3 regions of the Metapseudomonas otitidis genome follow, and region 1 is predicted to be linked to each of the others. Evidence: predicted binding sites of a transcription regulator. Region 1 holds the regulator's gene; each other region holds the start of a gene.

Region 1 (9,864 bases):
AGTGCAAGGATGATCCCTACGATGCTCAACGCATCCATTTACCGCACTACTCCCATCACAGGCATGCTTCGGCGATGTGCCTGCCAATGTCGTCGAGGCCGTAGACCGCGTCTGCCAGGTTGGCCTTCACAATCGCCATCGGCATGCCATAGATCACGCAACTGGCTTCATCCTGTGCCCACACCTGGCTGCCGCTCTGCTTGAGCAGGCGTGCGCCTTCGCGGCCGTCGGCCCCCATACCGGTCAGCACCACGGCCAGGACCTTGTCATTGAAGGCCTTGGCAGCGGAGCCGAAGGTGATGTCGACACAGGGCTTGTAGTTGAGGCGCTCATCGCCGGGGAGGATGCGCACGGTCCCGCGCGGATCCACCATCATCTGCTTGCCGCCCGGTGCCAGCAGGGCGAGGCCAGGCCTGAGCTGGTCGCCATCCTCGGCCTCCTTGACGGAAATACGGCAGAGCTTGTCCAGGCGCTCGGCGAATGCCTTGGTGAACGCCGCCGGCATGTGCTGGATCAGTACCAGCGGCGCCGGGAAATTGGCGGGCAACTGGGTCAGCACACGCTGAAGCGCAACGGGGCCGCCCGTCGAGGTGCCGATGGCCACCAGCCGGTAGGACTTGCGCTTGGGAGCAGGCCCGCTGCTGGAACTACCACTGGATGAGGAAGCCGGTGCTGGGGCAGGTGCAGCCGCAGGGCGAGACAGGCTCGACGGGCCGGAACTGCTGGGCGTCGGCGCGGCAGGCGGCGGGGTGTAGCTGCTGTAGCGACGGTTGCTCCGCGCGATGCTGTGCACCTTCTCGCAGAGCAGTTGCTTGACCTTCTCCGGATTGCGGGAGATGTCCTCGAAGTTCTTCGGCAGGAAGTCGACCGCACCGGCATCCAGCGCATCGAGGGTTACCCGGGCGCCTTCGTGAGTCAGGGAGGAGAACATCAGGACCGGAGTCGGGCAGCGCTGCATGATGTGCCGCACGGCGGTGATGCCGTCCATCATGGGCATTTCGTAATCCATGGTGATGACGTCGGGCTTGAGCGCCAGCGCCTGGTCGATGGCCTCCCGGCCATTCGTGGCGGTCCCTACCACCTGGATATTGGTGTCGGCGGACAGAATCTCCGAAACGCGACGACGGAAGAAGCCGGAGTCATCAACCACCAGAACCTTGACTGCCATAAACACTCCTAACAGGCGGCCCCCAACGGGCCGCCTAAACGATCAACCGCGGCGCGCGTAGCGCTTGAGCATGCTCGGCACGTCGAGGATGAGGGCGATTCGTCCATCGCCGGTAATGGTGGCACCGGACATGCCGGGCGTCCCCTGCAGCATCTTGCCAAGCGGCTTGATCACCACTTCTTCCTGGCCGACCAGTTGATCCACCACGAAGCCGATGCGCTGGGTACCCACGGAGAGGATCACCACGTGCCCTTCACCCTGCTCCTCGTATGAGGCGTCACGAACCAGCCAGCGCTTGAGGTAGAACAGCGGCAGGGCCTTGTCGCGGACGATCACCACTTCCTGGCCATCCACGACGTTGGTGCGGGACAGGTCGAGGTGGAAGATCTCGTTGACGTTGACCAGCGGGAAGGCGAAGGCCTGGTTGCCCAGCATCACCATGAGCGTCGGCATGATCGCCAGGGTCAGCGGCACCTTGATGACGATCTTGGAACCTTGCCCTTTCTGCGAGAACACGTTCACCGTGCCGTTGAGCTGGGAGATCTTGGTCTTCACCACGTCCATCCCGACGCCACGACCGGATACGTCCGAGATCTCGGTCTTGGTCGAGAAGCCCGGGGCGAAGATCAGGTTGTAGCACTCCAGCTCGGTCAGGCGGTCGGCGGCATCCTTGTCAAGCAGCCCTTTCTCGACGGCCTTGGCGCGGAGGATGTTCGCGTCCATGCCCTTGCCGTCGTCGGTGATCATCAGAAGGATGTGGTCACCCTCCTGCTCGGCGGACAGCACGACGCGACCGGTACGTGCCTTGCCGGCGGCCTCGCGCTCCTCGGGCGTCTCGATACCGTGGTCCACGGCGTTGCGCACCAGGTGGACCAGCGGGTCGGCAAGCGCCTCGACGAGGTTCTTGTCGAGGTCGGTCTCCTCCCCCACCAGCTCGAGGTTGATCTCTTTCTTCAGGTTGCGGGCCAGGTCGCGCACGAGACGCGGGAAGCGGCCGAAGACCTTCTTGATGGGCTGCATGCGGGTCTTCATCACCGCGGTCTGCAGGTCGGCGGTCACCACGTCGAGGTTCGACACGGCCTTGGCCATGGCCTCGTCACCGCTGTTGGCACCGAGACGCACCAGGCGGTTACGCACCAGTACCAGCTCGCCCACCATGTTCATGATCTCGTCCAGGCGAGCGGTGTCCACCCGTACGGTGGTTTCCGTTTCGCTGGCTGCCGCAGGAGCAGCCTTGTCTCCGTTAGCCGTCGGCGCAGCCGGACGGGCAGCTGCCGGCGCAGGCTTGGCAGGTTCGGGCTTGGCGGCAGCAGGCTTCGCCGGCTCGGTCGCTTTCGCGGCGGGTGTGGCCGCAGGCTTGGCGGGTGCCGCAGCGGGCTTCGCAGGTGCCGCCGGCTTGGCCGGGGCTGACGAGGCAGGAGCCTCCGCGACGAACTTGCCCTTGCCATGGAGCTGGTCCAGCAGGGCTTCGAACTCGTCATCGGTGATGTTGTCGCCGCCCGGCGCAGCCGGTGCTGCGGTATCGGGCGCAGACGCGACAGCAGCCGGTGCGGTGTCATCCACAGCAGGGGCGACGAACTTGCCCTTGCCGTGAAGCTGGTCAAGCAGGGCTTCAAACTCATCATCGGTGATGTCATCGCCGCCCGGCGAGGCAGAAGGGGCAGCAACCGGCTCGGGCGCCTTGGGCGCACTGGCAGCTGGCGCCGCATCGCCGACGAACTTGCCCTTGCCATGGAGCTGGTCCAGCAGCGCTTCGAACTCGTCATCGGTAATTTCATCCGACGCGGCCGCTTCGTTGCCGGCTGCGGGTTCGGCAGCGGAACCAGAAGGCTCGTCCAGCGCCGTCAGCAGTTGCTCGAACTCGCTGTCGGTGATGTCGCCCGATGCCGGCGCGGCAGGCTCTTCGGCCTCCGGCTCGGGCTCGGGCTCAGGTTCAAAAGCCTCAGCAACAGGCTCAGGCTCGGACGCACCCGCAGGCTCTGCCAGGCGCGACAATGCGGCCAGCAGCTCGGGCGTGGCGGGCGTCGGCTCGGAGCGCTCGCGTACCTGGCTGAACATCTCGTTGACGGTATCCAGTGCCTGAAGCACCACGTCCATCAGCTCGGCATCGACTCGACGCGCACCCTTGCGGAGGATGTCGAACACGTTTTCGGCGATGTGGCAGCATTCCACAAGGGCGTTTAGCTGGAGGAAACCAGCTCCGCCCTTGACCGTGTGGAAACCCCGGAAAATGGCATTGAGCAGATCCATATCGTCCGGACGGCTCTCCAGCTCAACGAGCTGCTCGGACAATTGCTCCAGTATTTCGCCGGCCTCTACCAGGAAGTCCTGGAGGATTTCTTCATCGGCGTCGAAGCTCATTAGGCGGCTCCCCTAGAAACCAAGGCTGGATAACAGATCATCGACGTCGACCTGATCGGCCACGACGTCATCACGCTTATCGGCATTGATCTGCGGACCTTCACCCCTAGATGGATCTTTTAGTTTTTCTTTCTCGACAACCATCGCTTCGCGGTCATGTTGAATGCCTGCGAAACGGTCTACATCACTGGCCATCAGCACCAGTTTCACCAGGTTGTGCTCAACTTCGGTCACCAACTGGGTGACGCGTTTGATCACTTGCCCGGTCAGGTCCTGATAGTCCTGTGCCAGCAGGATGTCGTTCATATGGGAGGATAGCTGCTCGGTGTCGCGCTGGCTGCGCGCCAGGAACGATTCGATGCGCTTGGCCAACTCCCGGAACGCATCCGCGCCGATCTCGCGCCGCATGAAGCGCCCCCACTCCTCGGAAAGGCTCTGGGCTTCATCGCCCAGGCCATTGAGCAGCGGTGCGCTCTCCTCCACCAGATCCATGGTGCGGTTGGCTGCCTTCTCCGTCATGTGCACGACGTAGGAGAGACGATCCGTCGCATCGGCGATCTGGGACATTTCCTTGGCGTGGGGCAAATGCGGATCGATCTGGAAGTTGACGATCGCATTGTGCAACTCGCGGGTGAGCTTGCCGACTTCCTGATAGAGGCCGCGGTCGCGAACCTTGTTCAGTTCGTGGATCAGTTGCACCGCATCGCCGAAGTTGCCCTTTTCAAGGGTTTCCACCAGCTCGCGTGCATGATTTTTCAGGGTCGACTCGAGGTCTCCCGACTGGGAATCTTTATCCATGGCGTCCTCGCGACTGGCATCAGCCGTTGACCCGCTCGAAGATCTTTTCAATCTTCTCTTTGAGCACCTGGGCCGTGAACGGCTTGACCACGTACCCGTTCACGCCGGCCTGGGCGGCTTCGATGATCTGATCGCGCTTGGCTTCAGCAGTCACCATCAGCACCGGCAGGTGCTTCAGGCGCTCGTCAGCGCGCACGGCTCGCAGCAGGTCGATGCCAGTCATGCCGGGCATGTTCCAGTCGGTGACCAGGAAATCGAAATTGCCGCTGTGCAGCATCGGCAAGGCGGTTGTGCCGTCGTCGGCCTCTGCGGTGTTGGTGAAGCCCAAATCACGCAGGAGGTTCTTGATGATGCGTCTCATCGTAGAGAAATCGTCCACGATGAGGATTTTCATGTTCTTGTCCAAATCGACCTCCGTACAGTCCTGAACGCCCCCGGGTCACGGGGGCGTCGTTCAATCGAAAAACCGGTGTGCTTCAGGCACGCCACTCACCCAGCCGGGCCCGCAGACGTGCGGCGCACTGGCTGTGCAACTGGCTGACTCGGGATTCACTGACTCCCAGCACTTCACCGATTTCCTTCAAATTCAGCTCTTCGTCGTAATACAGCGCCAGCACCAGGCGCTCTCGTTCCGGCAGATTGGCGATGGCATCGGCCAGCGCCGCCTGGAAGCGCTCGTCTTCCAGGTCATTCGAAGGTTCGAGATGGGTGACTCCGGTATCTTCGTGCGCCGTGCCATGCTCCCCGCCTTCCAGAAGGTCGTCGAAGCTGAACAGCCGGCTGCCCAAAGTGTCGCTCAGGATGCCGTAGTAATCTTCGAGACTCAATCCAAGTTCGGCCGCAACCTCCTGATCTTTAGCGTCACGTCCAGTTCTTGCCTCGACTTTGCGGATGGCGTCGCTGACCATCCGGGTATTGCGGTGGACCGAGCGCGGTGCCCAGTCGCCCTTGCGGACCTCGTCGAGCATCGCCCCGCGGATGCGGATGCCGGCGTAGGTCTCGAAACTCGCACCCTTGCTGGAGTCGTACTTCTTCGATGCTTCCAGCAGGCCGATCATCCCCGCCTGCATGAGGTCTTCAACCTGCACGTTCGCCGGCAAGCGTGCCAGCAGGTGGTAGGCGATCCGCTTGACCAGGGGCGCGTAGCGCTCGATCAGCTGGTGCTGGGAATCCCCGGCCTGAGCCTTGTTGTACATGCGAAGTCCACTTGCGGGTGGTGTCATACGGTCGAATCCGCGATGGGTTGCTGCACCAGTCGCTCGACGAAGAACTCAAGGTGGCCGCGGGGGTTGGCCGGTAACGGCCAGCTGTCGACCTTCTGAGCAATCGCCTTGAACGCCAGGGCACATTTCGAACGCGGGAACGCTTCGTAGACCGCTCGCTGCTTCTGCACCGCCTTGCGCACGGACTCGTCGTAGGGGACGGCGCCGACGTACTGCAAGGCCACATCGAGGAAGCGATCGGTCACCTTGGTCAGCTTAGCAAAGAGGTTGCGACCTTCCTGCGGGCTGTGGGCCATATTGGCCAGGACCCGGAAACGGCTCATGCCGAAGTCGCGGTTGAGCAGCTTGATCAGCGCATAGGCGTCGGTAATGGACGTAGGCTCGTCGCAGACGACCACGATCACTTCCTGCGCAGCACGGACGAAGCTGACCACCGCATCGCCGATGCCGGCGGCGGTGTCGATCACCAGCACGTCCAGGTTGTCGCTGATCTCGCTGAACGCCTGGATCAGGCCGGCATGCTGCATCGGCGAGAGCTGGACCATGCTCTGCGTGCCGGAAGCGGCTGGCACGATGCGGACGCCGCCCGGCCCTTGCAGCAGCACGTCACGCAGGTCGCACTCGCCTGCGATCACGTCCGCCAGGGTCCGCTTGGGCGTCAGCCCGAGCAGCACGTCGACGTTGGCCAGGCCGAGGTCGGCGTCCAGCAGCATCACGCGGCGCCCCAGGTCGGCCAGCGCCAGCGAGAGGTTCACGGATACGTTGGTCTTGCCGACACCGCCCTTGCCACCGGTTACAGCAATCACCTGTACGGGATGCAAACTACCCATTTATCACACACCTTGTTCACGTCGACTGGGCCACTTGGCGCATTCACGCCACCCATCCCGGGCGGCTCTGGGTTTCTATCCAACCTGGCGAGTGGGCGCCTGGTACAGACCTGCGAACAGGTCGGCCATGGCTTCCTCGCTGGGGTCCTCCGGTGCCTGAAGGCTCACCGCACGGCTCACCAGTTGGTGACTGCGCGGAACCTGGAGATCATCCGGAATCCGAGGCCCATCAGCGAGATAGGCTACCGGCAGATGCTGGCCGATAGCCAGTCCCAACACTTCGCCCAGGCTCGCGGCTTCATCGAGCTTGGTCAGGATGCAGCCCGAAAGGCCACACCGCTTGTAACTATGGTAGGCCGCTTTCAGCACCTGGCTTTGACTGGTTGCAGCCAAAACGAGGAAATTGCGCGCTTTCACGCTGCGACTGGCCAGTGTCTCGAGCTGCATTTTAAGCGCCGGATCGTTCGCCGGCAGCCCCGCCGTATCAATCAGCACCACACGCTTGCGTGCGAGGGGGGCGAGAGCCTGGGTCAGCGACTGGCCCGGATCGACGTGAGTGACAGACACACCGAGGATGCGGCCCAGGGTCTTCAGCTGTTCCTGGGCACCGATCCGGTAGCTGTCCATGCTCACCAGGGCGATCTGCTGGGCGCCGTACTTAAGCACGTAGCGGGCGGCCAGCTTGGCCAGGGTGGTGGTCTTGCCCATGCCGGCGGGACCGACCAGGGCGATCACGCCCCCCTCTTCCAGAGGCTCCTCGGCAGGGGTACGGATGGCGTGGGCCAGGTGGGCCAGCACCATGCGCCAGGCCTGGCGCGGATCCTTGACGCTGCTCACGCGCTCCAGTAGCACACGGGACAGCTCCACCGGCAGCCCCATCCGCTGCAGGCGACGCCACAGATTGGCCTGCTGCGGGCGACGATTCTGCATCTGGCTCCAGGCGATGGAACCAAGCTGGACTTCGATCAGCTCGCGCAGCCCATTGAGCTCGAAACGCATGGCATCCAGCGCGCGCTGGTCGACCATCGGCGCAGCAGCCGGGGTGACCGGAACGGCCGCGACGGCTGCCGGCGCCACGGCGGGACGGGTCGGGCGCATGGCGGCCTCGAGGGCCTCCGGCGAAGGCTCGGAACGATCCGGAACCAGCTGGCGATTGCGTCCGGCATCCGCGCGAGCGGCGCGATTGGACAGCTCGGCATGGGCCTCGGCGATGCGCGCCTGGGTGCGGCGCAGCTCCGCTTCCAAGGCCGGGTTCGGCTTGCTGGGGGCCGGAGCAGGCATGGGGTAGTCGAGTGCCGCCGTGATCTCGACACCACCGGCCACGCGCCGGGTGCCGATGATGGAAGCATCGGCGCCCAGTTCGTCCCGCACCAGTTTCATGGCCTGGCGCATATCCGCAGCGAAGAAACGTTTGACCTGCATGGCCTGTGACCTCGGTTAGTTCTGCCCCACAGTCGCAACTATGGTGACCTGCTTGTTGTCCGGTATTTCCTGGTAGGCCAGTACGTTCATGGTGGGTACAGCCAACCGGGCGAAGCGCGACATCATGGATCGGATCGGGCCTGCCACCAGGAGGATCGCCGGCTTGCCGAGCATCTCCTGGCGCTGCGCCGCGTCCACCAGGGAACGTTGCAGCTTCTCGGCCATGCCCGGTTCGAGGAGGATGCCGTCCTCCGCGCCCTGACCGGCCTTCTGCATACTGTTCAGCAAAATCTGTTCCAACCTGGGCTCCAGGGTAATCACAGGCAGCTCCGGCTCTAGTCCCACAATGCCTTGGACGATTGCGCGGGAAAGTGCGACGCGAACCGCCGCCACCATCGCGGCGGGATCTTGACTCTTCGGCGCCACGTTCGCGATGGCTTCGGCAATGGTGCGGATATCGCGTACCGGCACCTGTTCCTGCAGCAGGTTCTGCAGCACCTTGAGCAGCGTCGACAGCGACACCAGCCCCGGCACCAGCTCCTCGGCCAGCTTCGGCGAGCTCTTGGCCAGCAACTGCATCAGTTGCTGCACCTCCTCGTGTCCCAACAACTCGTGGGCATGCTTGTGCAGGATCTGGTTGAGGTGGGTGGCCACCACCGTGCTCGCATCCACCACCGTGTAGCCCAGGGACTGTGCCTGGTCGCGCTGACTGGCGTCGATCCAGACGGCTTCCAGACCAAACGCCGGATCCTTGGCGGCGATGCCGTTGAGGGTGCCGAACACCTGGCCAGGGTTGATCGCCAACTCGCGATCCGGATACACCTCCGCCTCCGCCACGCTCACCCCCATCAGCGTCAGCCGATAGGCGTTGGGCAGCAGGTCGAGGTTGTCGCGGATGTGCACGGACGGCATGAGGAAGCCCATCTCCTGGGAGAGCTTCTTGCGCACGCCCTTGATCCGCGCCAGCAACTGGCCGCCCTGGTTGCGATCCACCAGCGGGATCAGCCGGTAGCCAACCTCCAGGCCCACCATGTCCACCGGGGTGACGTCGTCCCAGCCCAGCTCCTTGGTTTCCTGGGGACGCTGGGCCGGCAGCAGTTCCTGCTGGCGCTGGACTTCCTGGGCGGCCGCTTCCTGGGCCTTCTTCGACTTGTGCCAGATCCACCAGGCGCCGCCGGCGGAAATCGCGCCCAGGCCGATGAAGGAGACATGCGGCATGCCCGGCACCAGGCCCATGGCGACCAGGATGGCAGCGGAAACGGCCAGCGCCTTGGGCGAGGTGAACATCTGCCGGTTGACCTGCTGGCCCATGTCCTCGGAGCTGGACACGCGGGTCACCATGATCGCGGCAGCGGTCGACAGCAGCAGCGAGGGAATCTGTGCCACCAGGCCGTCACCGATGGTCAGCAGGGAGTAGATGCGCCCGGCATCGCCGAAGGTCAGGCCGTGCTGGACGATACCGATGGCCATGCCACCAATGAGGTTGATGAACAGGATCAACAGGCCGGCGATGGCGTCACCGCGCACGAACTTGCTGGCACCGTCCATGGAACCGTAGAAATCCGCCTCCTGGGACACCTCGGCACGGCGCTTCTTGGCCTCGTTCTGGTCGATCAGACCGGCGTTGAGGTCGGCGTCGATGGCCATCTGCTTGCCGGGCATCGCGTCCAGGGTGAAACGCGCGCTCACTTCGGAAATACGCCCGGCACCCTTGGTGACCACCACGAAGTTGATGATCATCAAGATCGCGAAGATCACCGCACCGACTACGTAGTTGCCGCCGATCACCACCTCGCCGAAGGCCTGGATCACCTTACCCGCCGCGTCATGCCCATCCTGGCCGTGCAGCAGTACCACGCGGCTGGAGGCCACGTTCAGCGCCAGGCGCAGCAAGGTGGAGACCAGCAGGATGGTGGGGAATACCGCGAAATCCAGCGGGCGCAGCGCATAGACGCTGACCAGCAGGACGACGATGGACAGCGCGATGTTGAACGTGAAGAACACGTCCAGCAGGAAGGGCGGCACCGGCAGGGTCATCATCCCCAGCATCACCAGCACCAGC
Region 2 (9,864 bases), 1.5 Mb from region 1:
CTGCGCGACCAGTTTGGCAAGCGCACCCTGCATGAAGTGGTGTCCGGTGAGCGCGATGGCCTGATGGCCGATATCACGCGTTCGCTGAACACCATGGCCAGCAAGGAGTTGGGTATCGAGGTCGTGGACGTTCGCGTGAAGGCCATCGACCTGCCTCGCGAGGTGAACCGCAGCGTTTTCGAGCGCATGAGTACCGAGCGCGAACGGGAGGCGCGTGAGCATCGCGCCAAGGGTAGCGAGTTGGCAGAAGGTATCCGCGCGGATGCCGACCGTCAGCGCCGTGTACTGCTGGCCGAAGCCTACCGGGAGTCCGAAGAGCTTCGCGGTGATGGTGATGCCCAGGCGGCTGCCATCTATGCCAAGGCCTACAGCCAGGACCCGGAGTTCTATTCCTTCTACCGGAGCCTGCAGGCTTACCGCGAGAGCTTCGCCAAGAAGAGCGATGTGATGGTGCTGGACCCGCACAGCGAGTTCTTCCAGTTCCTGAACAAGGTCAAGTGAGGATGCACCCCGGCGGACGAACCTGACCGCCGGGGTGACCCTCCGGGAAAACGTGTTATGATGGGCCAGCCGGGAATTCCCGGCTTTTTTGCGTCCGCGGGAATCATGTGGCAGGAAATCGGCATAGCGATCTGTTTTGTGCTGGTGCTGGAAGGCATCCTGCCCTTCCTCTATCCGCGCCGTTGGCGCGCCGCGGTGCTTGGGTTGGCGAGTCTGAAGGATCGCCATCTCCGCCTCATGGGCCTCGCCAGCATGTTGCTGGGGACCGGCCTCCTGTATCTGCTTCACTGAAGGCTTGCCGCCCGGCTAAGAGGGGAGTGGCGAAATGGCAACGGTAGATCGCTGGCTGCTGCCAGACGGAATCGAAGAAGTACTGCCGCCCGACGCGGCGCGCATCGAGGCAGCCCGCCGCCAGGTACTGGACCTGTTCCAGCGCTGGGGCTACGACTTCGTGGTAACCCCGCACATCGAATTTCTCGAATCCCTGCTCACGGGCGCCGGGCAGGATCTTGAATTGCGTACGTTCAAGGTCACGGACCCGCAATCGGGACGGCAGATGGGCTTCCGCGCCGACATCACGCCCCAGGTTGCGCGCCTGGACGCCCATACCCTGCGTCGCGAAGGGCCCAACCGACTGTGCTATGCGGGCAGTGTCCTGCATGCCAAGCCGCGCGCACTTTCCACCTCCCGCAGCCCGATCCAGCTGGGTGCCGAGCTGTATGGCGATGCCAGCCCGGCCAGCGATGTCGAAGTCATCAGCCTGATGCTGGAGATGCTCGAGCTGGCCGATGTGCCGGACGTGCACATGGACCTTGGTCATGTCGGTATCTACCGTGGTCTTGCCCGTGCTGCCGAGTTGTCCGGCGAAGCTGAGCAGCGTCTTTTCGACGCCCTGCAACGCAAGGCGGTCGATGAGGTGGCCGAGCTGACCGAAGGCCTCCCTGCGCACCTGGCCGGGATGCTTCGCTCCCTCGCCGAGCTCTGCGGTGATCGCCAGGTTCTTGAGCTTGCCCAGGGCGTCCTGGTGGATGCACCCGAAGAGGTCCATGTCGCGCTCGATGAGCTCGTCGCTATCGCGGATGAGCTGGAGCTGCGTTATCCGGAGCTTCCGCTGTACTTCGACCTGGGTGAGCTGCGTGGCTACCACTACCACACGGGCGTGGTCTTCGCGGCATTCGTACCGGGTGAAGGGCAGTCCATCGCCCAGGGTGGCCGCTACGACGACATCGGCGCCGACTTCGGGCGTGCGCGCCCCGCAACGGGCTTCTCCACCGATCTGAAGACCCTGGTGACCCTGGGGCGCATGCAGCTGGATGATGCGCCCGCCGGAATCTGGGCACCGGATGTCCATGACGTCTACCTCTGGCAGGCAATCAAGCGCCTGCGTGGCGAAGGCCAGCGTGTCGTTCAGGCGCTGCCGGGCCAGGATGTGGGCAGTGCGCAGGAAGTGGCATGCGATCGCCAGCTGATCCTGCAGGATGGGCGCTGGCAGGTTGCGCCCCTGGTTTAAGGTTTTCCCGCCGGCGCGCGCCGGCATCGAGCTTCCGAAGAGGACAAGTGTTATGGGTAAGAATGTCGTGGTCCTGGGCACCCAGTGGGGTGATGAGGGCAAAGGCAAGATCGTCGACCTGCTGACCGACCAGGCTGCAGCTGTCGTGCGCTACCAGGGCGGCCACAACGCAGGTCACACCCTGGTGATCGATGGCGAGAAGACCGTCCTGCACCTGATTCCGTCCGGCATCCTGCGCGAGAACGTGCAGTGCATGATCGGCAACGGCGTGGTTGTGGCGCCGGACGCGCTGATGCGCGAGATCACCAAGCTTGAGGAGAAAGGCGTACCGGTTCGCGAGCGCCTGCGCATCAGCCCCTCCTGCACCCTGATCCTCCCGTACCACGTGGCCCTCGACCAGGCGCGCGAGAAGGCGCGTGGTGACGCCAAGATCGGCACCACCGGTCGTGGCATCGGCCCTGCTTACGAAGACAAGGTTGCTCGCCGTGGCCTGCGGATCGGCGACCTGTTCCACCGCGAGCGTTTCGCCGCCAAGTTGGGTGAGCTGCTGGACTACCACAACTTCGTCCTGCAGAACTACTACAAGGAGCCGGCCGTCGACTTCCAGAAGACCCTCGACGAAGCCCTGGGCTATGCCGAGCTGCTGAAGCCGATGATCACCGACGTCGCCGCCCGCCTGCACGAATTGCGCAAGCAGGGCGCCTACATCATGTTCGAGGGCGCCCAGGGCTCCCTGCTGGACATCGACCACGGCACCTACCCCTACGTGACCAGCTCCAGCACCACCGCTGGCGGTACCGCCACCGGCTCCGGCTTCGGCCCGCTGTACCTGGACTACATTCTCGGTATCACCAAGGCCTACACCACCCGTGTCGGCTCCGGCCCGTTCCCCACCGAGCTGTTCGACGACACCGGTGCATACCTGGCCAAGCGTGGCCACGAGTTCGGTTCCACCACCGGTCGTGCCCGTCGTTGTGGCTGGTTCGACGCCGTCATCCTGCGCCGCGCCATCGAGATCAACAGCATTTCCGGCCTGTGCCTGACCAAGCTGGATGTGCTGGATGGCCTCGAAACCATCCGCATCTGCACCGGCTACAAGGATCAGAACGGCAACCTGCTGGACGACGCGCCGACCGACGCCGACAGCTACATCGGTCTGCAGCCGCTGTATGAGGAAATGCCGGGCTGGACCGAGTCCACCGTCGGGGCCAAATCCCTCGAAGAGCTGCCCGCCAACGCCCGTGCCTACATCAAGCGCGTGGAAGAGCTGGTGGGGGCGCCCATCGACATCATCTCCACTGGCCCGGATCGCAACGAGACCATCGTCCTGCGCCATCCCTACGCCTGAGTGCGATGAACGAAGAAGGGCCGCTGATGCGGCCCTTTTTCTTTGCGAGACAGCGACCGTTCGTCGACCCCTTCTCCTTCCCCTCCGCGCGTCCGCCCCGTCGCAGCCACACTCCATGGGCCGGGCTTCAAATATTTGCGGCATGCCCCTTGCTGAGGACCTATATAAATCCCGGAAGTCGCCGTTAACCCAGAACGGTCGTTGAGGAGTAATCGTCGTGTCCGCCATCCTTTCCCTCCTGCAGAGCCGCCTGTTGCGGCCTGTATTCATCGCCCTCGGAATCGCCCTGCTGGTGCAGGTGGTGGTGGCTGTTGCACTGACTCGGGGCACGGTCGATGCCTTGGTCACGGACCTTGGCAAGCGCCTGGGGGATGACACCCAGCGCCTGTCCGGAGAGCTGGCCCAGGCGGGGCAGGAGGTGTCGGGAAGTCTTTCCAGTCTCTCCACCCAGACCCGTGAGCGTCTGAGCGCCTCCCTTTCCGAGCGGTTGAAGGCCGAGCAGGGGCAGCTGCGCGAATCTCTCGAACAGAGCCTGAAAGCGTCTGCCAACGACCTGGCCCAACTGCTGGCGGCCGTCGCGCCCCGCGCCATGTGGGACAGTGATATCCCCACCCTTTCCGAATTCGCTCGGCGCGCCCAGCGCAACCCCAATGTGCTGTTCGTGATCTACGACGATGCCCAGGGCCAGCACCTGACCCGCTACCTCAATCGCGAGAACGAAGTCATCAAGGCTCTGCTGGACAAAGGTCAGGGTGAGCGCGCGCTGGACAAGGTCCTGGATGCAGCGGCCCACGACCCCTCTGTCTACCTGGTGGAGGCCTCCATCAGTCCCAACGGAGTAGAGATCGGCAAGGTGCGCCTCGGCGTTTCCACCGCCTCCGTCGAAACCCAGTTGAAAGCCCTGGACAGCCGCTTCAGTGCTCTCATCGCCAGCAGCGGCGACCTCGTGGCGCAGAGTCTCGCGGGGGCGGCTACCGGTAGCACGGCCGTACTCACGGCGCGCTTGAAGTCTGCCCAGGATGCAGCCAGCAGCATGAGCACCGGTGCCCAGAACACCGTTGAGGGCGCTGCCCACGAGTTGCGCTGGCGCATCGGTCTGGCGCTCGTGCTGGTCGGCCTTGGCGTGCTGCTGGTCCTGGCGGTGGTGCTGGGGCATCGCGTGGTCAATCGCCTGCGCCTGCTCATATCCGCGTTGAATGACCTGGCGGCAGGCGAGGGCGACCTGACCCGGCGCGTGCAGATCGACAGCCGTGACGAGGTGGGGGAGATGGCGGGTGCGGTTAACCGCTTCATCGACAAGCTCCAGCCGATCGTCCGTGAAGCGGGCGAGGTGGCGGTGCGCACCGGTTCGGAGATCCGCTCCCTGGCGGAACGCAGCCGGGCGGCCGAGGCTGCCGCTGATCGGCAGCGCAACGAAGTCGCCGGCAGCCTGGAGGCTCTGGGCCAGATGGCGGCCGAGGCCCAGGCCGAGAGCCATGCCATGCAGACCGCGCTCCAGCAGGTCGGCGAGATTCGCCAAGCCACCCAGGACAGTGCAGCGATCGCCCGCAAGGTAGGTGGACTGATCGAAACCCTGGAGGAGCGGGTCCAGAACGGTTCCGAAGTCATCGAGCGCCTGGCGCGGCAAAGCGAGCAGATCGAAGTCGTGCTTTCGGTGATCCACGGTATTGCCGAGCAGACCAACCTGCTCGCGCTCAACGCTGCAATCGAGGCGGCGCGCGCAGGGGAAAGCGGTCGCGGATTCGCCGTGGTCGCCGATGAGGTCCGGGCGCTGGCCAGCAAGACCCAGCAATCCACCGGTGACATCCAGGCTCATATCGGTGCGCTGCAGAAAGGTGCGCAGGAGGCGGTGGCTGCCATCTCCCAGGCCCGTGCGCGGGCCGCCGAAGGGATCGACGCCCTGCGGGACAGCGAGCGCCTGCAGCAGAGCGTCCAGCAGGCGGTCGAAGGTGTGCACGAGGCGGTACGGACTGCGGCGCGCGCGGCTGAGCATCAGGCCGAGGGAGCGGGGGCGGTACGCGGGCGGGTCGATGTCATCCACGCCGAGGCGCGCCTTGCAGCCGAGGCTGTCGCGGCCACGGCCAGCAGCGGGCGCGTGCTGGATGGCCTGGCGGCTCAGCTCAAGTCCAGTCTCGGGCAGTTCAAGGCGTGATGAGGGAATGCCAGAAAGCACAAAGCCGAGCATTGCTCGGCTTTGTCTTGAAGAGTGGTGCCCAGGAGAAGACTCGAACTTCCACGGTGTTGCCACCGCTAGGACCTGAACCTAGTGCGTCTACCAATTCCGCCACCTGGGCACATTGCGATGATCGCTCATCGACTTTTGCTGCACTTGATCGACCGAGTCGACAGGGAGTGCTGCGTCCCTATGTTGAAACCCGGCGCATTGCCGTGTTTCTGAAGAGTGGTGCCCAGGAGAAGACTCGAACTTCCACGGTGTTGCCACCGCTAGGACCTGAACCTAGTGCGTCTACCAATTCCGCCACCTGGGCACTGCGTGCGATGATTGCTCACCGTCTTCACACTACAACGTCAGCAACGTTGTGGGCGCGAACTATACGGTTCGGGTTTTTGCTTGTAAACCCCTGACCCCGAAAAAAATTATTCTCTGGCGAAAGCTGACCGACGATTGGATTTCGCGCTTCAATAGCTACATGACAAGCCGACCTATGAATGAAAAGGTGATTCCCAACTGATGGCCGATTGGCAAAACCTCGATCCCGAGGCCGCACGCGAAGCGGAAAAATACGACAACCCCATTCCCAGCCGTGAACTCATCCTGCAGCGCCTCGACGAACGTGGCGCGCCCGCCAGCCGCGAGCAGCTGGTGGAAGAGTTCGGCCTGACCACGGACGACGAGCTGGAAGCCCTGCGGCGCCGGCTGCGTGCCATGGAACGTGATGGCCAGCTTATCTATACGCGCCGTGGCGCCTATGCACCGGTGGACAAGCTCGACCTCATACGCGGCCGCATCAGCGGCCACCGGGACGGCTTCGGCTTCCTGATCCCCGACGACGGCAGCGACGACCTCTTCCTCAGCCCCGCCCAGATGCGCCTCGTGTTCGACGGCGACCGCGCCCTCGCGCGCGTTTCCGGCCACGACCGCCGTGGCCGCCGCGAAGGTGCGCTGGTGGAAGTCATCGAGCGCGCCCACGAGACCCTGGTGGGCCGCTTCTTCGAAGAGAGCGGCATCGGCCGCGTGGTCGCTGACAATCCCAAGATCCAGCAGGAAGTGCTGGTGGCCCCCGACAAGCGGGGCGGTGCACGCCACGGCCAGTTCGTCCAGGTGCGCATCGAGCAATGGCCGAGCGCCTTCCGCCTGGCCCAGGGTGAAGTGGTGGGCGTACTGGGCGACTACATGGCGCCCGGCATGGAGATCGAAGTCGCCCTGCGCAGCTACGACATCCCCCACGAGTGGCCCGAGGCCGTCGAGAAGGAGGCCGCCAAGCTCAAGCCCGAAGTGGCCGAGAAGGACAAGCAGAAGCGCGTCGACCTGCGCGACCTGCCCCTGGTCACCATCGACGGCGAGGACGCCCGCGACTTCGACGATGCGGTCTATGCCGAGGCTCGCAAGGGCGGCGGCTGGCGTCTGTTCGTCGCCATCGCCGACGTTTCCCACTATGTGAAAGTCGGTTCGGCACTGGATGAAGAAGCGGCCAAGCGCGGCAACTCCGTCTACTTCCCCGAGAAGGTCGTGCCGATGCTGCCGGAGGTCCTCTCCAACGGCCTCTGTTCGCTGAACCCCCAGGTCGACCGGCTGGCCATTGTCTGCGAGGTCACCCTGTCCCGGGCTGGCAAGATGACCGGCTACGAGTTCTACGAAGCCGTCATCCACTCCCATGCACGGCTCACCTACACCAAGGTCAGCCAGTTGCTGGAGACGCCCGACTCCCCGGAAGGGCAGCAACTCGCCGAGCAGATGCCGCACCTGGTCCCGCACCTGCAGCAGCTCTACAAGCTCTACAAGGTGCTCCTGGCCGCACGCCACAAGCGTGGCGCCATCGACTTCGAAACCCAGGAGACGCGCATCGTCTTCGGCGCTGATCGCAAGATCGCCGAGATCCGCCCGACCCAGCGCAATGATGCCCACAAGCTGATCGAGGAATGCATGCTCTGCGCGAACGTCGCCACCGCGCGTTTCATGCAGGACCATGACATTCCCTCGCTCTACCGTGTGCACGACGGCCCGCCGGCCGAGCGCCTGGAGAAGCTGCGCCTGTTCCTCGGCGAACTGGGCCTGACCCTCAATAAAGGCAAGGGCGAACCGACGCCGAGCGACTACCAGGCGCTGCTGGAAACCATCCGTGATCGTCCGGACTACCACCTGATCCAGACGGTCATGCTGCGCTCCCTCAGCCAAGCGGTGTACAGCGCCGACAACCAGGGCCACTTCGGCCTCAACTACGACGCCTACACCCACTTCACCTCGCCGATCCGTCGCTACCCGGACCTGCTGGTGCATCGTGCCATCCGCAGCGTGATCCGCTCCAAGCGCGAAACCGAGCACGTCCGTCGTGCCGGCGCCGCCGCCATGCCCAAGGCGCGCATCTACCCTTACGACGAAGCGGCTCTCGAGCGCCTTGGCGAGCAGTGCTCCATGACCGAGCGCCGTGCCGACGAAGCCACCCGCGATGTCACCAACTGGCTGAAGTGCGAGTACATGCGCGAGCGGGTGGGCGAGACCTTCCCCGGCGTCATCTCCGCCGTCACCGGCTTCGGTCTGTTCGTCGAACTCACCGACATCTATGTGGAAGGCCTGGTGCACGTCACCGCCCTGCCTGGCGACTACTACCACTTCGACGCGATCCATCACCGCCTCGCCGGTGAGCGCAGCGGCCGCAGCTTCCGCCTGGGGGATCAGGTGGAAGTGGTCATCGCCCGGGTCGACCTGGACGAGCGCAAGATCGACTTCGAGCTGTCCGAGAACGTGCTGACCGCGCCGGTCGGCCGCAAGAAACGCGGGGCCGACAAGGCCGCGCCGGTTGCTGAGCCTCGTACCGCCAAGGGGGCCAAGACCCGCAGCCGCGGAAGCAAGCCCTCTGCCCAGGCGAAGAAGGCCGCGCGAGCGCCTCAGCCCGAGCAGATGGCTCCCGGCGTCGCCGTGGCACCCCGTCGTGCCAAGGCTGGCAAGGTCCAGGCGCTGCCGCCGGTGGCGCCCGAAATCCTCGCCCAGGCCGAGGAAATGCTTGGTAACACCGACGTCAAGCGCAGTCGCGCCCTGAAGCAGGCGTTGCTCAGCGAGGCCCGGCAGGGCGGCGAGAAACCGCGCGAAGGCAAGGGCAAGGCCGGCAAGGGTTCGTCCCGCGCCGCGCCCTTCGGCGCCGACGGCCAGGACCCGGCCGGCAAGGCCAGGCCTGCCAAGGCGGGGGGTGACAAGTCGAAGAAGGCCAAGCCCGCCGCCAAGGCGAGCAAGCCAGGCAAGCATCGCAAGGGGCCGCCCAAGCCCAAGGCCGCCGGTAGCGGCAAGAACAAGGTCAAGTCATGAGTGAGTTGGAAAAGGTCTACGGCGTGCACGCCGTGGAAGCGTTGTTGCGTCACCACCCCAAGCGCGTGAAGCAGTTGTGGCTGGCCGAGAGCCGGCAGGACCCGCGCATCCAGGTCCTGCTGGGCCTGGCCGGGCAGGCCCGCGTACCGGTCGGCAACAAGGACCGGCGCGAGCTGGACGAATGGGCCGAGGGTGTCCACCAGGGCGTCGTCGCCGAAGTCAGCCCCAGCCAGGTGTGGGGCGAGAACATGCTCGACGAACTGCTGGAGCGCAGCGAGGGCCCGCCCTTGCTGCTGGTACTGGACGGCGTCACCGATCCGCACAACCTCGGCGCCTGCCTGCGCACCGCCGATGCCGCCGGCGTGCAGGCGGTCATCGTTCCGAAGGACAAGTCCGCCACCCTCAACGCTACGGTGCGCAAGGTCGCCTGCGGTGCAGCGGAGGTGGTGCCCCTGGTGGCCGTCACCAACCTGGCCCGCACCCTGGAGAAACTGCAGAAGAAGGGCCTGTGGACGGTCGGCACTGCCGGCGAGGCCGAGCAGGTCATCTACCAGCAGGACCTCACCGGCCCCACCGTGCTGATCATGGGGGCCGAAGGCAAGGGTATGCGCCGCCTGACTCGCGAGCATTGCGACTACCTCGTCAAGCTCCCCATGGGCGGCAGCGTCAGCAGCCTCAACGTCTCCGTCGCCACCGGCATCTGCCTGTTCGAGGCCGTACGCCAGCGCACCGCCGGCAAGCCTTCCGCCGCCAGCGGCCGCTAGCAAACCGCGCCGGGGCGTGCCACTTCGGCCGTCCCGGCGCGCCCTTCGCGGTTGTTCAAATATTCACCAGTTTTTCTTGCGTGGCCCTGCGCCCTTCTCTAGAATGGCGCCCCTTGCCGCGACGGCAGGCGTTCGTACGCCCGATGTCCAGCAAGCCAAAACGAAACATTCACTCCTTGCCTGACCACGATGTTGGCAGGCTACAACCCGTAAGGAGCATTTATGCGTCATTACGAAATCATCTTCCTGGTTCACCCGG
Region 3 (9,864 bases), 1.6 Mb from region 1:
GCCTCGCGCCCCGAGCCGAACAAGCCGGCAATCAGATGCGGAACTGACGCACCAGCGCACCCAGGCGTTCGCCCAGGGCGGCCAGGGAGCGGGCGGTCTCGGCACCCTGGCGGGTGTCGTCGGCGACGCTGTCCACGGCAACGGCGATCTGGTGCACGCTGCGGTTGATCTCCTCGGCCACCGCCGTCTGCTCCTCGGCGGCGCTGGCGATCTGCGCGTTCATGGCGTTGATGGTGCCGATCAGACCGGCAATGGCGTCCAGCGAGGCGCCGGCCTGGTTGGCCTGCTCGCTGGTGACCTCGCCGGCATCGCTGGAGCGGCGCATGGCGGTCACCGCGTCCTGGGTGCCCTGTTGCAGGCGGTCGATCATGCCCTGGATTTCCTGGGTGCTCTGCTGGGTGCGGCTGGCCAGGGCGCGCACCTCGTCGGCCACCACGGCAAAGCCACGACCGGCCTCGCCCGCACGGGCGGCCTCGATGGCGGCGTTGAGGGCCAGCAGGTTGGTCTGTTCGGCAATGGAGCGGATCACCCCCAGCACGCTGACGATGGACTGCACGTCCTGCTGCAGGCTGTCCAGGGACACGCCGCTCTCGCGGATATCGCCCACCAGCGAATGGATACGGGTGATGCTGCCGTCCACCACGCGCTTGGCGGCCTGGCCTTCCTGGTCGGTCTTCTGTGCGGCCTCGGCAGCCCCCTGGGCGCTCTGGGCCACCTCATGGGCAGCGGCGCTCATCTCGTTGATGGCGGTGGCCACCTGGTCGGTCTCGTGGCGCTGGCGCTCCATGGCCTGCTCGGAGCGGTGGGCCTGGGCGGACACCTGGTCCACCAGGCCGGTGAGCTGCACGGTCATCTCGACGATCTGGCGCACCAGGCCGTGGATCTTCTCGACGAAGCGGTTGAAGGAGCCGGCCAGCTCGCCCAGCTCGTCCTGGCTGTTGATCGGCAGGCGGTGGGTCAGGTCACCGTCACCGGCGGCGATGTCGTCAAGGTTGGCCTTGATCTGCTGCAACGGACGCAGGAAGGCGTTGGCCAGGGTCGTGCCGACGATGCCGAACACCACCAGCAAAATCGCCGCAATCACCACGATGCTGGTGAGGATGGTGCTGATGCGCGCGTCGATCGCCTCCTGCACCTCGGCCACCTGGGCCTCGACGCCGTCCAGGTTCACCGCCGTGCCCAGGGCCATGTCCCACTTGGGCAGGTAATAGCTGTAGCCGAGCTTGGGCACCTGCACGCTCTCGTTGCCCGGCAAGGGCGAGCTGTAGAAGACGTAGCGGCTGTCATCCTTGGCGACCCGGACCAGTTCGTCGTTCACAGCCACGCCGTTGACGTCCTTGCGGCCGGAGAAGCTCTTGCCCACGTCCACCGGGCTGTCGCCACGGAACAGGCGGATCACCTGGGAGTCGTAGGCGAAGAAGTAGCTGTCCTTGCCGTACTTGATCTTCTTCAGGATCTCGATGGCTTTTTCGCGGCTCGCCATGTCACTGGCGGCCGACGCGTCATACAGCATCTGCACCGAGCCCAGGGCGATCTGCATGTAATGCTGCAGTTCACGGCGGTTCTCATCGATCAGACGCTCGCGGGTTTCCTTCACCTCACCCTCGGCGAGGCTCAGCAGGACCTTGGCTGCTGCGCCGCTGAGCACGACGGCGAACAGTATCACCGGCGCGAGCGCCAGTAGCAGGACCTTGGTTTTGAGTGTCAAGCGCATGTATCCATTCCTCAGGGCGGCAGACCGGGAAAACGAAAGGGGACAGCCGAGGTATCGGCTGTCCCTTCATTAGCTATAGCGAATCGTGGGGAAAACGCGGCGGAACGAGCGCTCCGTCACAACACCATGGCCGCCAGCCAGCCGAAGGCCAGCAGGGGCAGGTTGTAATGCAGGAAGGTGGGCACCACGGTGTCCCAGATGTGGTTGTGCTGGCCGTCCACGTTCAGGCCGGAGGTAGGGCCCAGCGTCGAGTCGGAGGCCGGCGAACCGGCGTCTCCCAGTGCGCCGGCCGTGCCGACGATGGAGACGATGGCCAGCGGGCTGAAGCCCAGCTGCAGGCACAGCGGCACGAAGATCGCCGCGATGATCGGCACCGTGGAGAACGACGAGCCGATGCCCATGGTCACCAGCAGCCCCACCAGCAGCATCAGCAGTGCGCCAAGCGCCTTGCTGTTGCCGATCAGCCCGGCGGAGGCCTCCACCAGGGTGGCCACTTGGCCGGTGGCACGCATCACCTCGGCGAAGCCGGCGGCGGCGATCATGATGAAGCCGATCATCGCCATCATCTTCATGCCCTCGGTGAACAGGTCGTCCACCTGGCGCCAGCGCACCACGCCGCTGGCGGAGAACAGCAGGAAGCCCACCAGTGCGCCGACGATCATCGAGTCCAGCCACAGCTGCACCACGAAGGCGGCGACAATGGCCGCCCCGGCCGCCAGCAGGCTGCGGCGGTCGTAGGCCACCTCCACCTGCTCGGCGGCGGCGATGCGCTCCAGGTCGTAGACGCGCTTGCGCCGGTAGCTGAACAGCACCGCGATCAGCAGGCCCGCGACCATGCCCAGCGCCGGGATGGCCATCGCCTGGGTGACGCTGACGCCACTGATGTCCGCCCCGCTGCGGGCCACGTTGGCCAGCAGGATCTCGTTGAGGAAGATGTTGCCGAAGCCCACCGGCAGGAACATGTACGGCGTGATCAGACCGAAGGTGATCACGCAGGCCACCAGCCGGCGGTCGATCTGCAGACGGGTCAGCACGTACAGCAGCGGCGGCACCAGCAGCGGGATGAAGGCGATGTGAATCGGCAGGATGTTCTGCGAGGCGATCGCAACGCCCAGCAACAGCGCCACCAGGCCCCATTTCAGGGCACCGCCGCCGTTGCCATCCTGGCGCCCCACCAGCGCCAGCACCCGGTCGGCCAGCGCATGGGCTAGCCCGGAGCGGGAGATCGCCACGGCAAAGGCCCCCAGCATCGCGTAGGACAGCGCAACGGTTGCACCACCGCCCAGCCCCTTGTTGAAAGCCTCCAGCGTGCCGTCCACGCCAAGCCCACCCAGCAGGCCGCCCACCAGCGCACCCAGGATCAGCGCCAGCACCACGTGCACGCGCAGCAGGCTCAGCACCAGCATCACGCCGACTGCCACGATCACCGCATTCATTCCACTCTCCCGAAGGCCGCCCTGTTCAAGGAGAGCGGCAAAAAAAGCGGCGTACTCTGCCGAAAGCGAACGATACTGTCAAAACGGATACATGTTCAGAATGCTGAACGATGCGTGCATAATCCTTGCATGCTGCGCCCGCAGCAGTCGTTTCGAGTTGGAAGCCCCATCGCCAGGACCGGCCTGATCAAGTATGTGGCCAACTGGCCGATAGCCGCCTTGTAGTCTGACGAGAAGAAGGAAAAGACCATGCCGTTCAGTCGCCTTTCCATCCAGTGGAAGATCACCCTGCTCGCCGGCCTCTGCCTGCTGGCCATCGTGACCCTCCTGGTAGGCGCCTCCCTCTACCAGTCCAAACGCAGCGCCGAACTGGTGAAGGCCTCCAGCTCCCAGATGCTCGACCAGAGCGCCCGACAACGGATGCAGGCGCGTGGCGAACTGCAGGCCATCCGCATCCAGCGCTACTTCATGGACGCCTACCAGTACGGCAAGGGTTTTTCCCGCCAGATACTGTTCCTCAAGGAACAGGCCGAGAAGCGCTTCCTCGACGCCTTCGACCTGCGCGAGGACCTGACCCGCCAGGTGCGCACCAGCCTGGAGGCCAACCCCAGCCTGCTGGGCCTCTACGTGGTCTTCGAGCCCAACGCCCTGGACGGCAAGGACGAACTGTTCACCGAACAGGGCGAGCTGGGCAGCAACGAAAAGGGCCGCTTCGCCCTCTACTGGTCCCAGGCCACGCCCGGCAAGCTGCTGTCGGAAACCATGGACGAGAAGATGCTCGCGGACAACAGCACCGGCCCCAGCGGCTCGCCCTACAACGCCTGGTACACCTGCCCCATCCAGACCCGCGACTCCTGCGTGCTGGAGCCTTATTTCGACGAGGTCGGCGACCGCAAGATCCTCATGACCAGCATCGCCTTCCCGCTGATCCAGAACGACAAAGTCATCGGCGTCATGGGCCTGGACATCAGCCTCGACAGCCTCCAGCAGCTCAGCCAGCAAGGCAGCCAGGAGCTGTACGACGGCAAGGCCCACATCAGCATCCTCAGCCCCGCCGGCCTGCTCGCCGGCCACAGCCAGGACATAGGCAAGCTCAGCCAGAAGCTCGACGCCGTCTTCGGTACCGACGCCGCCGCCCTCACCACTGCCCTCCAGAGCGGCAAGCCCAGCAACGTCGACAAGGACGGCATGCTGCGGGTGATGGAGCCCTTCAAGCCGATCCCCACCGCCTCGCCCTGGAGCGTGCTGCTGGAAGTGCCGGACAAGGTGCTGCTCGCCCCCGCCATCAAGCTGCAGAAGGAGCTGGACGCCCAGCGCGACGCCAGCAGCCTGGTTTCGGCCCTGATCGGCCTCGCCGCCGCCGTACTCGGCCTCGGCCTGATGTGGCTCACCGCCCTCGGCGTCACCCGGCCGATCCTCGGCGTGGCCGCCATGCTGAAGAACATCGCCAGCGGCGAAGGCGACCTCACCCGCCGCCTGGAGTACGCCCGCCAGGATGAACTGGGCGAGCTGGCCGGCTGGTTCAACCGCTTCCTCGACAAGCTGCAGCCGATCATCGCCGACGTGAAGCGCTCGGTTCAGGATGCCCGGGGCACTGCCGACCAGGCCTCCTCCATCGCCGAGCAGACCAGCGCCGGCATGCAGCAGCAGTACAAGGAAGTCGACCAAGTGGCCACCGCCTCCAACGAGATGAGCGCCACTGCCCACGACGTGGCCCACAGTGCCGCCCAGGCCGCCGAAGCCGCACGGGGCGCCGACCTGGCCACCCAGGAAGGCCTGGCGATGATCGACCGCACCACCAGCGCCATCGAGCAGCTGGCCAGCGAGATGAGCGCCGCCATGGAAGAGGTGCAAGGCCTCTCCAGCAGCAGCGAGCAGATCGGCTCGGTGCTGGAAGTGATCCGCGCCATCGCCGAGCAGACCAACCTGCTGGCCCTCAACGCCGCCATCGAAGCCGCCCGCGCAGGTGAAGCCGGCCGAGGCTTCGCCGTGGTCGCCGACGAGGTGCGCAGCCTGGCCAAGCGCACCCAGGACTCGGTGGAAGAGATCCGCCAGGTCATCGAGGGCCTGCAACACGGCACCCGCGAAGTGGTCGGCTCCATGCACAGCAGCCACCGCCAGGCCCAGAACAGCGTCCAGCAGGTCGGCCAGACGGTGACCTCGCTGCGCAAGATCGGCGATGCCGTCACCGTGATCACCGACATGAACCTGCAGATCGCCAGCGCTGCCGAGGAGCAAAGCGCCGTGGCCGAGGAGATCAACCGCAACGTCGCCGCCATCCGCGATGTCACCGAATCCCTCTCGGTGCGGGCTCGGGAGTCGGCCGAGGTCAGCCAGAACCTCAACCGCCTGGCCAACCACCAGCAGGGCTTGATGGACCAGTTCAAGGTCTGACGCCATCGGCTCCATGCCCTGGCACGCCGGCGCTTGTTCGCCGGCGTGCCGCTCGCTAGCCTGCCTCTCCCCTTCCTCGTTCCTGCAAGGACAACACAATGCTCAACTACGCCATCGTGGCCGGCTCCAGCCGCGCCAACAGCCAGTCCGGCAAGGTCGCCCGCTTCATCCGCCAACGCCTGGTCGACCTGAAGCTGGCCGATGAGGCCGGCACCTCGGTCATCGACCTCGGCCAGCAGCCGCTGCCACTGTGGCCCGCCGAAGACACCGGCCCCTGGGTCGGCTTCCAGCAACAGCTGAAGGCCGCCGACGCGGTGGTGATCATTGCCCCCGAGTGGAACGGCATGGCCTGCCCGGCCATCAAGAACTTCTTCATCTATGCCAGCAAGGCCGAACTGGCCCACAAGCCGGGGCTGCTAGTGGGCGTCTCCTCCGGCATCGGCGGCGGCTACCCGATCAGCGAGCTGCGCGCCTCCAGCTACAAGAACTGCCGCCTCTGCTACCTGCCCGAACACCTGATCGTCCGCGGCGTGGAGAAGGTGCTCAACGGCGCCGAGGTGGCCAGCGAAGACGACCAGCGCATCCGCGACCGCCTGGACTACGACCTGGACATCCTCGCCAAGTACGCCACCGCCCTGCAGCCGGTGCGTGCCAGCATCGACTTCAGCAACCCCGCCTTTACCAACGGCATGTAAGCGCGCCGGCCCCGCCACACTGCGCGGGGCCGTCCCTCACAGCGCCCGCCCCTTACAGCGAAAGCGCCCGCTGCACCACCGCACCACGCGGATCACCGCTGGGGCCCACCAGCGCGTAGTTGTAGCCATTGCGCGACCAGTAGCGCGCCTCCAGGTCACCGTCCTGGCGGCTGCCGCTGGGCATCTCGGCATAGAGCGCGCCGGGCGAGCGCAGGTACAGGCTGACCCGCTGGCCGTTGGCATCCTCGAACAGCAGGATCGCCGCCGCCCCCTGCTCGTTGGTCAGCAGCCGCCCACCCACCGGGCGCAAGCCGTAGGGCGACAGGTCGGGAATGCGCGACGCGTGGGTGAAACGCCGGTCCAGCCAGGCCTGGAGGTTGCCGGCATCGCCCTGCACATCCACCGCGACGCTGCCCAGGGCGAACAGGCGGTGTGCCTCCAGGGCGTCCTGCATGGGCGGGATGTCCGCCAGCAGGGTCTGCTCACGGGCCTGCCAGCCACCCACGCCCCCCAGCCCCAAGGCCAGCAGCAAGGCGGCCGCCGTCGCCCACTGGCGCCGTTGGCGGGCCAGCCGCGCACGGCGGATGGCACGCGGGTCCAGCGCCGGGTTGGGCGGCAGCCCCTGCAGGTCGGCGAGGCCGGCACGCAGGTGCTGCATATCCTGGCGCCAGCCCTCCACCTGGGCGGCAGTCTCGGGGTGGCGGGCCAGCCAGGCCTCCACCAGGCGGGCCTGTGCGGGGTCGAGCTGGCCGTCCAGGTAGGCGTGGAGATCGTGTTCGCTGGGTTCGAAGGAAGTCATTTGAGTATCCGCAACGAAGGGGATGCGATTTCGCCCTCGGCCAGCGCGCGCAGGGCCTTGCGCGCGCGGGAGAGGCGGGACATGACGGTGCCGATGGGCAGGTCCAGGGCCTCGGCGGCCTCCTTGTAGCTGAGCCCCTCCACCCCCACCAGCACCAGCAGCGCGCGCTGCTCGGCCGGCAGGCGGGCGAAGGCATCGAGGGTCGAGCGTGCCTCCACCTGCGCCTCCAGCGACGGGGTCTCGTCGGCACCGGCCAGGCCGAAGAAGCCCAGCACCTTGGCGTAGCGCCGAGCGCGCCGCTGCCCGTCGAGGAACTTGCGGTAGAGGATGGCGAACAGCCAGGCCCGCAGGCTCTCGGCCTGGCGCGGCCCCTGGCGATCGCCCAGGGCACGCTCCACCGTGGCCTGCACCAGGTCATCGGCACTGGCGGGCTCGCGGGTCAGCCAGAGGGCAAAACGGCGCAGGCGCTGCAGCAGTTCGCGAAGTTCGTCGTCATCGATGTCATGCATGGGGAACGGGGCTCGGGGCAAGGATGCTGTGGAGGAAGACGCCCCAGCCGCAACTTTATTCCAGCCGGCGGGAATAAATCCTCCGCTCGTACGTCCCACCGGCTCAATGACCTGGCCAGAGGAGCCATCCATGACCCCTTCCCCCCTCAGCCGCGCCCAGCTCGCCGGCCGGCTCTCGCTGATCGGCCTGGCGGTCGCCGGGCTGGCCGGCGCCTTCGCCTGGACCGCCGGCTGGATCGGCCCGCAGCGCCTGACGCCGCAACGCATCATCGACACCTTCGAAGCCAACGCCGGCCACTACCCCGGCTACCGCAAGAACCACGCGAAGGGCCTGTGCATCAGCGGCCAGTTCCAGTCCAGCGGCGCGGCCGCCGCCTATTCCCGTGCCCAGGTCTTCGCCCCGGGCGACATCCCGGTGACCGGGCGCCTGGCCATCGGCGGCAGCAACCCCTTCGCCGCCGATGCCAGCGTGCCGGTGCGCAGCCTGGCCCTGCGCCTGCGCAGCGCCGACGGCCAGGAGTGGCGCACCGGCATGAACACCCCAGCGGTGCTGGCGGTGGGCACGGTGGAGGCCTTCTTCGAGCAGGTACTCGCCTCGGCCCCCGATCCGGCCACCGGCAAGCCCAACCCGGCGAAGGTGCAGGCCTTCTTCGACGCCCACCCGGAGAGCGCGGCCTTCCGCCAGTGGGCCCAGGCCAACAAGCCGTCCAACAGCTTCGCCAACGCCCGCTACCACGGCCTCAATGCCTTCCGCCTGGTGAACGCCGAGGGCCAGGCCCGCTACGTGCGCTGGGCGATGGTGCCGGAAGCGCCCTACGAACCCCTGGACGCCCAGGTGGACGACCCGGACTTCCTCGCCCACGACCTCCACCGCCGCCTGGCCCAGGGCCCGCTGCGCTGGCACCTGGTGCTGACCCTGGCCGAGGACGGCGACCCGGTGGACGACCCGTCCCGCGCCTGGCCCGCCGAGCGCCAGCAGGTGGAGGCCGGCACCCTAGTGATCGACCGCGCCCAGCCCGAGAACCAAGGAGACTGCCGCGACATCAACTTCGACCCGCTGGTGCTGCCCGACGGCATCGAGCCCTCGGCCGACCCGATCCTCGCCGCCCGCTCGGCCGCCTACGCCGTGTCCTTCAACCGCCGCACCCACGAAGGCGCCCCCGCCCCTCGCCCCGGAGCCCAGCCATGAATTCCACCCGCCCCGTCTTCACCCCGCTCGCCCGCCTGCTGCACTGGCTGATGGCGATCCTGATCCTGGCCATGCTGTTCATCGGTGCCGGCATGGTGGTGGAGCTCAGCCCCTGGCACACCACCCTGGTGGCCGTGCACAAACCGCTGGGTGTCGCCCTGCTGGTGCTCGCCGTGCTGAGGCTGGGCGTACGCCTGCGTCGGCCGGTACCGCCACTGCCGACCGACATGCCGGCCTGGCAGCAACGCCTGGCCCACGCCTCCCATGTACTGCTCTACGGCCTGATGCTGGCCATGCCCCTGGTGGGCTGGGGCATGCTCTCCGCCGGCGGCTACCCGGTGCAGCTGGGCAGCGCCCTGCAGTTGCCGGCCATCGCACCGCACGACGCCCAGCTCTACGCGGTGCTGCGCAGCGCCCACCGCTGGCTCGCCTACCTGTTGCTGGCCTGCGTCCTGGCGCACCTGGGCGCCGCGCTGTTCCACGGCCTGGTCCGTCGCGACGGCGTGCTCGGCAGCATGCTCGGGGGCCGCTGAACGGCGTGATCCGGCCCAAACCAATCCAGACGGCCGTGGTCTAGGAGCTGTACGCACCCTCCATTCCCGACGCGGCAGGCCGGCAAGCGGCCTGTCGCGGAATGGGCGGTGCCTGGCCTTCACCCTGGAGAACCTCCGTGAGCCGCATCCCCTGCCTTCTGATCACCCTGCTGTGGTGCGCCGGCAATGCCCTGGCGTCCAGCGACGATGCCTGGAAACAGCACGACCGCCGCGTCCTGGCGGCCTGCACCGCCGTCAGCAAACTCAAGGATGCAAAGCCCGCCGGCCAGCCCGTGGTGTTCGACGACCGCCTCGGCCTCACCGCGCTGATGATCACCGGGCGCTACCCCCAGCCGCACATGAAAGGGCGTAGCGGCAACGAGCTGTGCCTGTACGCCCGCAAGACCGGCAACGCCTACATCAGCGAAGCCGATCGCCTGGTGGGCAGCGGCACGCCCTGAGCCCAGGGTCGCCCTGGCGACGGGCGTGCTCTATCATCGCGGCCTTTTCACAGCACCCGAGCCGCACCATGAGCGAACCGACCACCCTCCTCGACACCCTCGGCAACAGCGACATGCTGGAGATCGACGGCCTG

The links. Region 1 encodes FliA, which starts transcription of late flagellar genes. Its sites were predicted from a motif close to CTAAAGTTTNNNNNNNNNNNGCCGNTAA; they were not measured.
Region 2: a site for FliA is predicted at 3,520-3,547, ahead of PotMrB4_RS25410 (methyl-accepting chemotaxis protein). Genes of this name have one in related genera too.
Region 3: a site for FliA is predicted at 3,337-3,364, ahead of PotMrB4_RS10835 (methyl-accepting chemotaxis protein). Genes of this name have one in related genera too.

Annotation. Positions count from the first base shown of each region.
Region 1 is NZ_AP022642.1:3,944,303-3,954,166, forward strand. Features, by position in the region: gene PotMrB4_RS18095 (flagellar motor protein) at 1-38, opposite strand, end outside; gene PotMrB4_RS18100 (protein-glutamate methylesterase/protein-glutamine glutaminase) at 56-1,168, opposite strand; gene PotMrB4_RS18105 (chemotaxis protein CheA) at 1,211-3,529, opposite strand; gene PotMrB4_RS18110 (protein phosphatase CheZ) at 3,542-4,327, opposite strand; gene PotMrB4_RS18115 (chemotaxis response regulator CheY) at 4,347-4,721, opposite strand; gene fliA (RNA polymerase sigma factor FliA) at 4,804-5,550, opposite strand; gene fleN (flagellar synthesis regulator FleN) at 5,547-6,380, opposite strand; gene flhF (flagellar biosynthesis protein FlhF) at 6,456-7,802, opposite strand; gene flhA (flagellar biosynthesis protein FlhA) at 7,818-9,864, opposite strand, start outside.
Region 2 is NZ_AP022642.1:5,462,166-5,472,029, reverse strand. Features, by position in the region: gene hflC (protease modulator HflC) at 1-501, shown strand, start outside; gene PotMrB4_RS25425 (DUF2065 domain-containing protein) at 607-792, shown strand; gene PotMrB4_RS25420 (ATP phosphoribosyltransferase regulatory subunit) at 827-2,011, shown strand; gene PotMrB4_RS25415 (adenylosuccinate synthase) at 2,064-3,359, shown strand; gene PotMrB4_RS25410 (methyl-accepting chemotaxis protein) at 3,577-5,511, shown strand; tRNA gene PotMrB4_RS25405 (tRNA-Leu) at 5,567-5,653, opposite strand; tRNA gene PotMrB4_RS25400 (tRNA-Leu) at 5,762-5,848, opposite strand; gene rnr (ribonuclease R) at 6,052-8,841, shown strand; gene rlmB (23S rRNA (guanosine(2251)-2'-O)-methyltransferase RlmB) at 8,838-9,605, shown strand; gene rpsF (30S ribosomal protein S6) at 9,828-9,864, shown strand, end outside.
Region 3 is NZ_AP022642.1:2,341,850-2,351,713, reverse strand. Features, by position in the region: gene PotMrB4_RS10845 (methyl-accepting chemotaxis protein) at 32-1,714, opposite strand; gene PotMrB4_RS10840 (Na+/H+ antiporter family protein) at 1,831-3,150, opposite strand; gene PotMrB4_RS10835 (methyl-accepting chemotaxis protein) at 3,400-5,544, shown strand; gene PotMrB4_RS10830 (NADPH-dependent FMN reductase) at 5,643-6,239, shown strand; gene PotMrB4_RS10825 (anti-sigma factor family protein) at 6,292-7,038, opposite strand; gene PotMrB4_RS10820 (sigma-70 family RNA polymerase sigma factor) at 7,035-7,547, opposite strand; gene PotMrB4_RS10815 (catalase family peroxidase) at 7,678-8,736, shown strand; gene PotMrB4_RS10810 (cytochrome b) at 8,733-9,269, shown strand; gene PotMrB4_RS10805 (hypothetical protein) at 9,407-9,730, shown strand; gene PotMrB4_RS10800 (DUF5629 family protein) at 9,799-9,864, shown strand, end outside.